Linked DNA regions of Nodosilinea sp. FACHB-141. The protein of the gene in region 1 interacts with the protein of each later gene in a pairwise test. Links are inferred from orthologs where the notes say so. Each region holds a gene or a part of one and is shown on either strand. Other genes may lie near its edges.

What was found. The genes of interacting proteins can lie anywhere in the genome.
Region 2: the proteins of H6F59_RS17625 (region 1) and rplL interact in binary tests that used the Escherichia coli proteins (3 or more experiments, as listed by UniProt). The link is inferred for Nodosilinea sp. FACHB-141 from one-to-one orthologs.
Region 3: the proteins of H6F59_RS17625 (region 1) and H6F59_RS13525 interact in binary tests that used the Escherichia coli proteins (3 or more experiments, as listed by UniProt). The link is inferred for Nodosilinea sp. FACHB-141 from one-to-one orthologs.

The regions. Positions count from the first base shown.
Region 1 is NZ_JACJPP010000015.1:317,623-322,727, forward strand. The notes cover bases 561-4,592. They hold H6F59_RS17625 (DNA polymerase III subunit alpha), read right to left. Parts: upstream 4,280-4,592; coding sequence 761-4,279; downstream 561-760. Other genes in these bases: H6F59_RS17620 (PotD/PotF family extracellular solute-binding protein), read left to right, coding at 561-675. In the rest of the region: more of H6F59_RS17620, read left to right, coding at 1-560; H6F59_RS17630 (DUF1206 domain-containing protein), read left to right, coding at 4,849-5,105. UniProt on the Escherichia coli protein: DNA polymerase III is a complex, multichain enzyme responsible for most of the replicative synthesis in bacteria. This DNA polymerase also exhibits 3' to 5' exonuclease activity. The alpha chain is the DNA polymerase catalytic subunit.
Region 2 is NZ_JACJPP010000011.1:91,006-94,997, forward strand. Bases 647-3,565 are described here. They hold rplL (50S ribosomal protein L7/L12), read right to left. Parts: upstream 2,351-3,565; coding sequence 1,943-2,350; downstream 647-1,942. Other genes in these bases: H6F59_RS09035 (TrkH family potassium uptake protein), read left to right, coding at 647-1,549; rplJ (50S ribosomal protein L10), read right to left, coding at 2,412-2,972; rplA (50S ribosomal protein L1), read right to left, coding at 3,252-3,565. Also shown: H6F59_RS09030 (methyltransferase domain-containing protein), read right to left, coding at 1-81; more of H6F59_RS09035, read left to right, coding at 215-646; more of rplA, read right to left, coding at 3,566-3,965. UniProt on the Escherichia coli protein: The binding site for several of the GTPase factors involved in protein synthesis (IF-2, EF-Tu, EF-G and RF3). Is thus essential for accurate translation.
Region 3 is NZ_JACJPP010000012.1:250,650-254,515, reverse strand. Bases 428-3,220 are described here. They hold H6F59_RS13525 (pyridoxal phosphate-dependent aminotransferase), read left to right. Parts: upstream 428-1,155; coding sequence 1,156-2,286; downstream 2,287-3,220. Other genes in these bases: H6F59_RS13520 (EAL domain-containing protein), read left to right, coding at 2,390-3,220; H6F59_RS13530 (hypothetical protein), read right to left, coding at 428-674. In the rest of the region: more of H6F59_RS13530, read right to left, coding at 357-427; more of H6F59_RS13520, read left to right, coding at 3,221-3,866. UniProt on the Escherichia coli protein: Shows aminotransferase activity with methionine and histidine as substrates, and to a lesser extent also with phenylalanine.

The sequences.
Region 1 (5,105 bases):
AGCATCCCGCTCAGCTGGGGTACCACTGGGCTGATCTACGACACTACCAAACTCAGTCCGCCCCCTGCGGACTGGGCTTATCTATGGGAGCGGCAAGACGCCTTGACAGGCCGGCTCACCCTACTCGACGACGTCCGTGAGACCCTAGGGGCGACCCTGGCCTCGCTGGGTTATTCCTACAACACGACTGACCCTGGACAGATCGAGGCTGCGTTCAAGCGGTTGCAGGAGCTGAAACCGGCGATCGCCCAATTCTCAAGTTTTGGCTGGGAAGACTCCCTGATCGCAGGTGACCTCGACCTCTGCATGACCTACTCGCACTTGGGCAACGCCCTCCCCGCCGAGCACCCCAACCTGCGCTACGTCATCCCCACCTCTGGCAGCTCCCTGTGGACCGATGCGATCGCGATTCCCAAAACCGCGCCGAACCCAGAGGCCGCCTACGCTTGGCTCAACTTCATGCTCGAGCCTGAGAACGCTGCCTTTGCTGTACAGAAGCTGGGCTTTGCCACCCCCAGCAAGTCGGCGTTTGAGCTGCTGCCCGCCGAACTGCAAGACAGCGAAACCCTGTTTCCGCCAGAGTCGGTCCTGGCTAACTGCGAGGGCATTGCTCCGCTTGATACAGCTACGTCTGACCTATTCGATCGCTACTGGACTGAATTAACCAGCGCTTAGCGACCTCGCCCGAAACCTGGTCCCTTTTGTGCAATGCCAACTCATCGGCTACATGCAAAAGGAACCGGATCTCTCGACAAGGAATTCACGCGCTAATCAGCGGCGTTGCCCTCGCCTGAAAGTTAGCATTCACTAGCGCATTCACTGCTGCCTCCGGATCCTTCACGCGAAACTGCGCCCCCAGCCGCACAAACTGGCGCTGCTGGTTAGCCCCAATCACCGCAATCACCGGCACCCGCGCATACTTGGGGTCGTCGCCCTGGTTGTTGCGAATCACGTTGCGCAGGCGGTGCTGCTGCTCGATGTCGCCCGCCAGGCGCGGGTCTAGCTCCACCATCACCATGCGAACATCTTCAATTGATTCGGCATCGTCAATGATGAACTGCACGCGATCGTCGCGGCGATCGACCTTGCCCCAAATCATCAGCCGCTTGTCGGCGACAATGTGCTGGCCAATGCGCTCAAAGGATTTGGGAAAGACGACGGCTTCTGACTGCCCCGTTAAATCTTCGAGCTGGACGATCGCCATCCGATCCCCCTTCTTCGTCACCACCGGCTTGACGCTGGCGAGAATCACGATCGCACTCAAAGTTACGTTATCCGGCTGCTCATGTAGCTCTGCCAGGTTAATTGGGGCCAGCACCCGCGCCGATCGCTGCACCGACTTGAGCGGATGGTCAGAGATGTAGAAGCCCAGCAGCTCTTTTTCCTGCCGCAGTTTTTCCTGGGCTTCAAAGTCGGCTACTAGCGCTGCTTTAGGCGCAGTTTCGTAGCCCGCCGAAGGGGTGGCGCTCTGGGTATCGCCACCGCCCAGCATCATGTCAAACAAGTTGCCCTGGCCAATTTCGCGATCCTTCGCCCGGCTCTGGGCCCAGTCGAGCACCAGCTCCAGATCCTGCATGAGCTGATTGCGGTTGGGGTCAAGCTTATCCAGCGCCCCCGCCAGAATCAGCGATTCTAGCGCTCGGCGGTTGACGGAATGGAGATCGACGCGATCGCACAGTTCCGCCAGCGAATTAAACGGCCCCTCCGCCTCGCGATTCTTTAGAACGCACTCGATCGCGCCTAGACCCACGTTGCGCACCGCTGAGAGGCCAAACAAAATGCTTTTGCCCTCGGGGGTGAAGTCGACTAGCGATCGGTTGATATCCGGCGGCAGCACCTCAATGCCCATGGCAATGCAGTTGCCGATGTGCATTTGCACCTTGTCCTGGTCGCCGCTATTGGAGGTCAGCAGCGCCGCCATATACTCCACAGGATAGTTAGCCTTCAGGTAAGCGGTCTGAAAGGTAACAAACCCGTAGGCGGTGGAGTGCGACTTGTTGAAGCAGTATTCGGCGAACTTCACCATCTGGTCCCAGAGTTCTGTCGCCACTTTTTTGCCGACGCCTTTCTGCATCGCGCCGTTGACAAAGTTCTCCTGGTGCTTGAGCATCTCCGACATTTTCTTTTTACCCATGGCCCGCCGCAGCAGGTCGGCCTGACCAAGGGAGTAGCCGCCCATATCCTGGGCAATTTTCATGATCTGCTCCTGGTAGACCATGATGCCGTAGGTCTCACTGAGAATCGGCTTCAGAATTTCGTCGGCAAAGTCAATTTTTTCGCGCCCGTGCTTGCGATTGATGAATTTGGGAATCAGCCCCGCATCCAGCGGCCCCGGTCGATAGAGAGCCAGCACTGAGGAAATATCTTCTAAACCGGATGGCTTGAGATCTTTCACGATCTGGCGCATGCCCGACGACTCAAGTTGAAAGACGCCGCCCAGATCGCCACGCTCCAGCAGCTTGTAGGTGGCCGGGTCGTCTATGGGCAGGTCGTCGGGGTCGATCTTGGTGCCGTGGGTCGCCTCGATCAGCTCCAGGGTTTTTTGGATCATGGTCAGGTTGCGCAGACCCAAAAAGTCCATTTTTAGCAGGCCCAGGGCTTCTACATCCTCCATGTAGTACTGGGTGATCACCTGACCGTCGTTGTTGCGCTGTAGGGGCACAATTTCGTCGAGGGGGTCTTTGGAGATCACCACCCCAGCGGCGTGCATGCCAAAGGTTTTGTTGGTGCCCTCAATGCGCAGGGCCATGTCGATCCATCGGCGGGTTTGGGGGTCGTTGTCGTACTTTTCTTTGAACTCCGGCGCGGGAGTATCGTCGGAGATCATCACCTTGAGTTTGGTGGGCTTGCCCCGTGCTACAGGGATTAGCTTCGCCATCCGATCTGACTCGGCGTAGGGGATGTCGATCACCCGCGCTACATCCTTGAGCACCGCCTTGGAGGTCATACGGTTGAAGGTGATAATCTGCGCTACCCGCTCCTCGCCGTAGCGGCGGGTGACGTACTTGATCACCTCGTCGCGGCGATCGATGCAGAAGTCGGTGTCAATATCCGGCATCGACTTGCGCTCGGGGTTCAAAAAACGCTCGAACAGCAGCCCGTGGTGGATCGGGTCGATGTTGGTGATTTCCATGGCGTAGGCCACTAGCGACCCCGCTGCCGAGCCGCGTCCTGGCCCGACGGGGATGTTGTTGTCGCGGGCAAAGCGGATGTAGTCCCACACCACTAGAAAGTAGGTGGGGAAGCCCATCTGGATCATCATCTCGATTTCGTATTCGAGGCGATCGCGGTATTCCTGCTCAATCTCCTCGTAGCTGGCCACTTTCATCCGTTTGACCAGCCCCTCCCGCGCCACATGACCCATGTAGGCCCCAGCATCCTCATTAAACTCAGCGGGAATGGGGAAGTCAGGAATGCGCGACTGACCGAGGATGCCGGTGTACTCTTCGATCTTGTCAGCAACTTCAAGGGTGTTGGCGATCGATTCCTCAATCACCTCCGGCTCAATGTGATCGCGGAACAGCTGCCGCATCTCATCGGCAGACTTTAGGTATTCTGTGCCGCTGTAGCGCAGGCGCTTATCCTCGGTCAGCAGCTTGCCGGTCTGAATGCAAAGCAGCGCGTCGTGGGCCTCCACATCGTTGCAGGAGATGTAGTGGGAGTCGTTGGTGCAGATGACTTTTATGTCCATCTCGCGGGCGATCTTCAGCAGCTCCACATTCACCACCCGGTCCTCAGGAGAGCCGTGGTCTTGAATTTCGAGGTAGTAGTCTTCGCCGAACAGGTCTTTGTACCACTGGGCCACCTTGCGGGCCACATCGGGCCGCTTCTGCAAAATCGCCTGGGGTACTTCGCCACCAAGGCAGGCGCTAGTGACGATCAACCCTTCGTGATACTGCTCTAGCAGGTCTTTGTTAATGCAGGGGCGCGAAAAAATGCCCTTGCCCTGTACTCCCTGTAGGTGAGAGATAGTGGTGAGCTTGACCAGGTTTTTGTAGCCTTGGGTATTTTTGGCTAACACCACCTGGTGGTAGCGGGGGCGGCGCTGCTGCTGCGAAATGTCGCCGTTGATTAGGTACATCTCGTTGCCGATGATCGGCTTGATGCCCACCCCTTTACAGACCTTAATCAGCTCGATCGCGCCATACATCACCCCGTGGTCGGTGAGAGCGATCGCCGGCATATCCAATTCCTTAGCCCGCGCTACTAGCTGGGGCAGCTGGCTGGCCCCGTCAAGTAGGCTGTAGGCACTGTGGATGTGGAGACCAACAAAGGACATAGCGCCGCGGTATAATAGTACATCTTACTGCATCAGCGGGTTAGGAGTCAGGTTTTCCTCAACCCGAAGGCCCCCAAGCTGCTCCTAAGGTTAGCGGATTATAGAACTACATCTAGCGAATCTCAAGAAATATAGAAATTTAAACCGCCATATATGGCGTGCCCTAGATCTTGCCCTCGCGGCCAAGGTCCCAGGTCAGGCGGCAGCAGCTTGATCGCTCTAGTGGCGTCTGGCGTCGCTAGGGATGCCTGAGGAAAGCCGGCTAAATCAGGTCTAAACCGTAAGCAACCGTACCCAGTTCAAGCTCACTTCAGAAACCGGCTCGCGATCGCTGCTTTTGCCACTTGAACGAATAAAGCTGGCGATAAACGCTCAACTCCATGGCCAGGCAGATAGACTTAAGCCTGAAAACTATTTGAGTCGAGGGACTAACTTGATCGGCTTACAGATTGATCTGGCTTGGCTGGCACAGCGCTTCAATGGGTAATGTCAAGCTGATACTGGCGCTTTTACAGGGCTTAGTTCGTTTAGCACAGCGGCAGCTCTTAAAACTTTTCAAACGGCCCTGGGTGCGATGGTATATGCGTTTGGGCCATGGCACCAAAGGCGCGTTCTATGGCCTGATCGGTCTATTCGCCCTCAACGATATTATTCACGACCAGCCTATCGTGGCGGGTAGTGAGGCGGTGCTCGCCGACCTGGAGCGTTGGCCCTTGGGTAGTGGGATACTTGGACTGCTAGCGTTTGGCCTGCTTGGTTATGTTCTGTGGCGCTCAATACAGGCCAGTATTGACCCGGGTCAGACAGAAGCGTTGAACATTCGCCA
Region 2 (3,992 bases), on another replicon or contig:
GTGCTCACCCCAGATCTGCTCCCACAGCCCAGAGGAGTCGTCATAGAAAGTCTGAATCTTCTTGTACAGGGCATTGGTCATGACAACTCGACACCTAGAGAACAGCGTGGCTTAGCCGGTTAAATCTTGCGGCATAGTGGTCGAGAGCGTCAACTCGTGAAAATATAGGGTTGCCTCTCTACTCCGTGTCTTACGGAATGCCCAACCTATGCAGATGACGGTTCCGCGCACCATATGCCTTGGTTTTTTAGTATTAATTGCCATTGGTACAATTTTATTGGCGTTGCCCATATCTAGCACTCAACAGGGTTGGGGTGACCCCCTTGTAGCCTTGTTTACAGCCACCTCCGCTGTCTGCGTCACCGGGCTGGTTGTCGTCGATACGGGCACCTACTTTTCTGACTTTGGCGAAGCGACTATTCTCGCGCTGATTCAGGTGGGAGGGCTCGGCTACATGACCGTCAACACCTTCCTGCTGCTGCTGCTGGGGCGACGGTTGGGGCTGCGAGAACGACTCGCTATTCAGCAGTCCATGGATAACTCAGTGCTGGCGGGCGGTAAGCCTCTGATCCTCTCGATCATTGCTATGACACTGTCCATTGAACTGACGGGCTTATTTTGCCTATATCCGATCTTCAGTCGAGACTACGGGCCTAGCTATGGGCTGTGGCTCTCTATGTTCCACAGCGTCAGCGCTTTCAACAATGCGGGTTTTGGCCTGTTTAAAGACAATATTATTGGCTATGCGCTCGACCCCTGGGTCAATGCGGTAATCACCGCTCTAGTCATCCTGGGTGGCATTGGTTACCAGGTGATTATGGAGTTCCTGTCATGGGCCCGCAATCGCCTGAGCGGCAACCGCTGCCGCAACCCGTTCTCCCTTCACTTTAAGATTGTTACCAGCACTACCGCTGCTCTTTTGGTACTAGGCACCCTAGCCTTGTTTCTAATCGAGTACCAAAACCCCGACACTTTGGGTCCGGTGGCTCCTCAGTACAAGTTATTAATGGCTTGGTTTCAGGCTGTTATTACCCGTACCGCCGGATTTAACAGCATTGACATTGGCGCGATGGGCAACGCCTCACTGTTTATCATGATTGCCCTGATGTTCGTTGGGGCTAGCCCCGGCAGCACTGGCGGCGGTATTAAAACTACTACCCTGAGCATTTTGCTAGCCTGCACCCGCATGGCGCTTCAAGGCAAAGAGCAGGTTCTCTTATTTCGGCGGCAGATTGCTACTATTCGGGTGCTGAAGGCGATCTCCGTGGTGGTGGGGTCGGGTCTGGCGGTCGTCGCAGCTACAGCTCTAGTGTCTCTAACTAATCCAACCGTCGGCTTTATCGATATTCTCTTTGAGGCCGTGTCTGCATTTGCCACAGTGGGGCTTTCTACCGGCATTACTGCCGACCTATCTGACGTTGGTAAGTACGTGATTGCTTTCACCATGTACTTGGGGCGGGTAGGCGTACTGCTGTTTATGGCGGCACTGCTTGGCGATCCTAAACCGTCCTCTGTGCAGTATCCCGAAGAAGAGTTGCTGATTGGCTAATCTCTCAAGCAGGACGGGGATAGATAGCAAAAAGGGGAGCCGTTGACTCCCCCGGATGAGTATTTGTGTGGTCTGATGGCGATCGCCCCCCTGGGCGCTTACGCAAAGTCTGCTGGCGTTTTTGCAGCTGTCTCTGGCGGGCGGCACCGCCTCGCCCTTTGTCATTGCGACCCAGCTTACGGGGCGACTCCCATCGTTTCAGGTGCTGCGCCATGGCTAACTCCCATTAACTACCTAACTATCTTCCCAATGCTATCCTTCTCTATCGGGGATGGGTAGCCAGAGGGCCGCTGTTTAAGGTGAGAAAACCATCCTTAACTAACTATAGAAAAAGCTCCCTGTGGTCTCACAGGGAGCTTTCTAACGTTTTAGTCTCAGTGGCAAAACGTCAGGCTACTTGATAGCAACCTTGCCGCCGGCTTCTTCGAGCTGCTTTTTGGCATCTTCGGCGTCGTCTTTGGTGGTGGCTTCCTTGACAGCCTTGGGAGCGGCTTCCACCAGTTCCTTGGCTTCCTTCAGACCCAAACCGGTCAGGCTGCGCACAACCTTAAGAACGGCGATCTTCTTGTCAGCGGGAACTTCTTCGAGAACGACGTCAAATTCAGTCTTCTCTTCTTCAGGCTCGGCAGCCGCGGCACCACCGCCACCCATCATGCCGGGGGCCATCATCATCATGCCGCCGCCAGCGGAGGCAGAGGCGTCAACACCAAAGGCTTCCTCAATTTGCTTAACCAGCTCGGAAGCTTCTAGCAGAGAAAGGGTCTTTAGCTGTTCGAGAATTTCATCGGTTTTAGCAGACATAGTTACCGGTTAACTCCTATTTGAAAACAATTAAACACAGACAAAATCGAGAGAGATGAGCCTAGGCTGCATCTTTTTCGGAGACTGCCTTGATAGCACGGACCAGAGATGCGGGCACCTCTTTGACACCCACCGCCAGTTTGGTCGGTACGGCGTTGACGCCCACAGCCACCCGAGTCGGCATCGCCTTGATTGCTCCAGCCAGACGAGCCATCAGCTCTTCCTTAGTGGGCAGTTCGGTGATGGCCTTGATCTGGTCTTCGTTCAGGGCCTGACCTTCCATGACACCGCCCCGGAGGGTGGTTTTTTTGGTGTCTTTTTGGAATGCCTGGTATTCCTTGATTGCCCCGCCAAAGTCTTCTTTAACTAGCACGAAGGCCGAAGAATCTTTGAGGAACTCAGTGATGGGTTGCCAGTTTTCGTTGCCGTCAACGGCAATCCGCATCAGCGTGTTTTTGGCAATCTTACACTCGGCACCCTTGGGGCGTAGCCGGTTGCGTAGGTCGCTGATTTCCGATACCGTCAGACCTTTGTAATCAATCACAAAGGCTAGCTGAGCATCGTCTAGCAGGGCCTGAATTTCGGCCACCAGCTCTTTCTTATTCGCTAGGGTTCTCCCCATATCGATCTCACCTCCTTTAAGTTGGGGATTGGGAACTTAATTACCCGATCCAGATTTAGACTTAGCCCTTAGTAAAACAAAACCCCGACAGCTCTGCCGGGGTAGACCAACAACCCAAAGTGCTCAGCTTGGGCAAGAGCACCGTAGTCATTTACGTCAACCTCGGCAGGGTTTATGCAGTGCTGGGCGGCTACCTGCTGTCTCCGGTCGTCTATGCAGTTGTGAGGGGTTGTGTCAGTGGGCGTAACTCCTAGCTGGCTGGGGTAAAACTTGTTGGGCCTAGACCGCGTCTGACATCTTGAAGTCGCGCAGGGCATTCACATCGAGGCGAATGGAGGGACCCATGGTGGAGGCGATCGCTACGGTTCTCCAATAGCGGCCCTTGGCACCAGATGGACGATTGCGGTCAACGGTCTCTTGCAGCGCCTTGAGGTTGACTAGCAAATCTTCAGCGCTAAAGTCGGCCTTGCCAAACATAACATGGACGATGCCTGTTTTGTCGGCACGAAACTCTAGCTTACCTGCTTTAAACTCATCAATTGCTTTGGCCAAGTCAAAGGTTACAGTGCCGCCTTTGGGGGAGGGCATCAGGCCACGGGGGCCGAGTTGACGACCAAGCTTGGCTACCTGAGGCATCACGTCAGGGGTAGCAATCAGAACGTCAAAGTCCATCATGCCCTTCTGAATTTCGTCGATGAGTTCTTCAGATCCCGCCAAGTCAGCTCCAGCAGCGGTGGCCTCAGCCACTTTTTCGCCCTTAGCAATGACGGCGACTCGAATGGTTTGCCCCGTGCCCTTGGGCAAAATGACCGTAGTACGCAGCTGCTGGTCGGTGTACTTGGGGTCAATACCCAAGCGAATGTGGGCCTCGGCCGACTCAACAAACTTAGCGGTAGCGGTTTCCTTTAGCAGCTCTAGGGCCTCTAGGGGCTCATAGAGACGGTCTTCTACTTTAGCCTGGGCTTCGCGCAGGCGCTTGGATACTTTAGGCATGGTGGTCTCCTTGGGGTCAAACGAAGC
Region 3 (3,866 bases), on another replicon or contig:
TCGGCCATCGGACTTGGGGAAGCTCAGAACAACAGGCGGTATCGCGACCCCCGCTGCTAAGGGGGCAAAACCGCTGAGAATTGTCAGAAATAGCAGATACAGCTTAATTTAAATGCTCTGCAAGAAGACGCACCATGAATAAGGCAATATAAATACGTTTAATTGTTTGAAGCTTTGACGAGGGTTGACGGCCAAGCCGTCAGCCAAAGAAATTACACCTGATTAGGTTTAAGTGTGACTCAAAATCTGCCAAATTGACCCCTATTGCAGGTTAAATTCATTTAGTCGTAGAGCAGGGTCAACAGAAACCCAACGCATCAACTAGCTGACCCTAAGCCGGCAAAGGCTAGAGAAAGCTAGGTGATGCGAGTCTTAGTAATTCTGCCGCTGCCGCGGTAGGCAACGGGGCTATCACTGCCAAAGGAGGGTTGGGGAGGGGTGGGATCAACCCGACCACTGCCGCGAAAGCTGAGCCAGCCCGCGATCGCAGGCACCCGGCTGAGGCGACCGCTACCGCGATCGTCCTCAGCACGAGCCGCGGTGCGCAGGGTAGCTTCGGAGCTGGCTTCGAGCCCAGCAGATAGGCCCAGGGGCGCGGCAGTAGCCATAACTAGGCCCAGGCTAGCGGCGCAGGCCAGACGAGTCATCAAAAAACAGGGGGAGGAAGAGTGCATAGGACGTGGCCTTGTTAGCGCTTCTAGTCCTAGTTACAAACCCATCCCTCCTTAGTCAGGAAAATCTTTATGCGTAAATCTGCGGATTTCTAAAATTTAGTAATCCCCAGCACAATCTTGTTCTGTTCTAAGCAGTCTGTAGTCCAGCCCACGTTTATTCTATCGGAGGGTTTGAAGCCCTAAGATGAGCCCGAAAAGAGCCTGGGCAGGCAATAAAAGGTTCAACCGCAGCTTATTCCTGGGGCAGGAAGCAGCAGCGGCGGTCAACATCCCACCGTGAGAGGCGATCGCAATGGCAGAAAAAACCCCGGTTGCAATGGTCAGAACCGACCAAACGATCTAATCTATGGTGAATGTAATATATTCCGGTTAGAGGCCCAACGAACAACCGTTCTGGGGAAGCCGATAGCCAATGTTCGTTGGAGGTCTGGCCGTGCCCCGATTAGCCCTGGCAAACCGTGTAACCTGCGTCACTCCGTCGATGACTCTGGCCATTGCGGCCCGGGCCAAGGCCATGAAGGCCGAAGGCTTGCCGGTGTGCAGCTTTAGCGCTGGCGAACCCGATTTTGATACCCCCGACCACATCAAGGCGGCTGCCAAGGCTGCCCTCGATGCGGGCAAAACTCGCTACGGTCCGGCAGCGGGCGAACCGGCCCTGCGCCAGGCGATCGCCCAAAAACTTCAGCAGGACAACGGCCTCTGCTACGGCCCCGAGAACGTCATCGTCACCAACGGCGGCAAGCATTCGCTCTCTGGCCTGATGATGGCCCTGATCGAACCCGGCGACGAGGTGATTATTCCGGCCCCCTACTGGCTGAGCTACCCTGAGATGGTGAAGCTAGCTGGGGGCACGCCGGTCATTGTGCCCACTACCGCTGAACAAAACTACCGCATTACCCCCGAGCAGCTGCGCCAGGCAATTACTCCACAGACCAAGCTGTTTATTCTTAACTCCCCCTCTAACCCCACGGGGATGGTCTACTCCCCCGCTGAAATTGCGGCTCTGGCGGCGGTAGTGGTCGAGGCCGACATCTGGGTGGTGTCAGACGAAATCTACGAAAAAATTCTCTACGACGGGGCGACTCACCTTAGCATTGGGGCTGTGTCGCCCGAGGCCTTTGAGCACACTATTATTAGCAACGGGTTCGCCAAAGCCTATTCAATGACCGGCTGGCGGGTGGGCTACCTAGCTGGGCCAGCGGAGCTGATCAAGGCGGTAGCTACTATACAGAGCCACAGTACGTCGAACGTGTGCACCTTTGCTCAGTACGGGGCGATCGCCGCCCTCGAAGGCCCCCAAGACTGCATTGCCACTATGGGCCGCGCTTTTGCCGAGCGACGGCAAGCCATTATTGAGCGGTGTCGAACCATCAATGGCTTGAACTGCGGTGAGCCCGAGGGGGCTTTCTACCTCTGTATCGACATCAGTGCCCTCGGTGTTTCCTCCCTCGATTTTTGCACCGCACTACTCGACGAAAAATACGTAGCGGCCATTCCGGGAATTGCCTTTGGCGCTGAAGGCACCATTCGCCTTTCCTATGCCACCGACATGGAGACTATTTTGGAAGGTATGGAGCGGCTAGAAGCGTTCGTAGCAGGGCGTTTGGGTTAGCACATCGACCTCCAGCCTCACCCGTTCGTAAATATGTGATGTCGATCGCTTAGTTTTGCCCCCCGACAGGAATACTAATAGGACTGTTGGTAACACAGGCTACATGGGGCGTCGTTTTCTCGGATTGCCAAATCGAGGGGCATTTAGCCGCATACCGCTGCGGCTGCTAATCGTTGTGCCCTTTGTGGTGCAAGTATCGATGGCCGTGGGGTTGACAGGATGGCTATCCCTACACGAGGGGCAGCGGGCGGTGAACGAGGTAGCCACTGAGCTGCGCTCTATGGTTTCCCACCACATTCAGCATGAGATGGAGACGATGCTGGCCACCTCCCACCTGGTCAACCAGCTCACCTATGACGCCATTGCCCTCGGTCAGGTTGACCCCACCGACTCGGAGGCACTGTTTCGTCACTTTATGCGGCAGTCTCGCACCTTTCCCCACATCGATTCGATCATGTTTGGCAACGCCAACGGCGAATTTGTAGGGCATACCAACCTGGGCCAGCAGGCCCACCAGCGCATGCAGGCTGGTCCTTCCCTAGACAATCGTATTGAGTTTGTAGAGGTTGAGATAGGGACGGCCCGCTCTACTCGTGTCGTCTCATCTACCCCTAACTGGAATACCCAAACTCGACCCTGGTATCGGGCGGCTGTGCAAGCCCAGGGCCCGGCCTGGGGAGAAATTTTTCCTTACCACGCCTACCCGGTGCTAGCGATTTCAGCGTCTCGCCCCGTGTACGGCGATCGCGGCGAGCTAATTGGGGTGCTGGGCAACAACTTCTTTCTTACCCAAATCAGCCAGTTTTTACGGGAAATCTCGATCAGTGAGCACGGTCAGGCCTTCATTATGGAGCGATCGGGCCTGCTGATCGCCACCTCTAACGATGCTAAGTCCTACAAAATAGTGGACGGTCGGCCCCAGCGGGTCTACTCAGTTATTAGCCCAGACCCTCGCATTCGCGCCAGCGCTCGGCTGTTGCTCAACCAGTCGGGGGGAGACTGGCAAACCATTCAACCCCAGCAGACGGAGTTTTGGCTCGATCGCGATCGGCAGTTTATGCAGGTGGTTCCCCTCAATGATGGCTATGGCCTCGACTGGCTGATCGTGGTGATTATGCCTGAGAGTGACTTTATGGGGGAGATCAAAACCAGCCGCCGCAACACCATTGCCCTTTGCACCCTGGCACTGGCTGGGGCGATCGCCTCTGGTCTCTACACCAGCCGCTGGATCACCCGCCCCCTAACCGCCTTTAGTTCAGCATCCCAGGCGATCGCTGAGGGCAACCTGAACCAGACCATTGGCCGCACCGGCCTGCAAGAGCTAGAAGGACTGGCCGTGGCTTTTAACCGGATGGCGACGCGGCTGGAATCATCCTTTGGTGAGCTGCAACGCTCCAAGGCCCAGGTCGAGCAGGCCAACGCCGAAATTCAGCAGCAGGCGGCGCTGTTTCGCCTGATGGCCGAAAATATGAGTGACCTGATCTGTTTACACGAGGTCGATGGCACCTACCTCTACGTCAGCCCGTCGGTGGAGTGGCTGCTGGGCTATAGCCCAGCAGCTCTGATCGGGCTACAGCCCA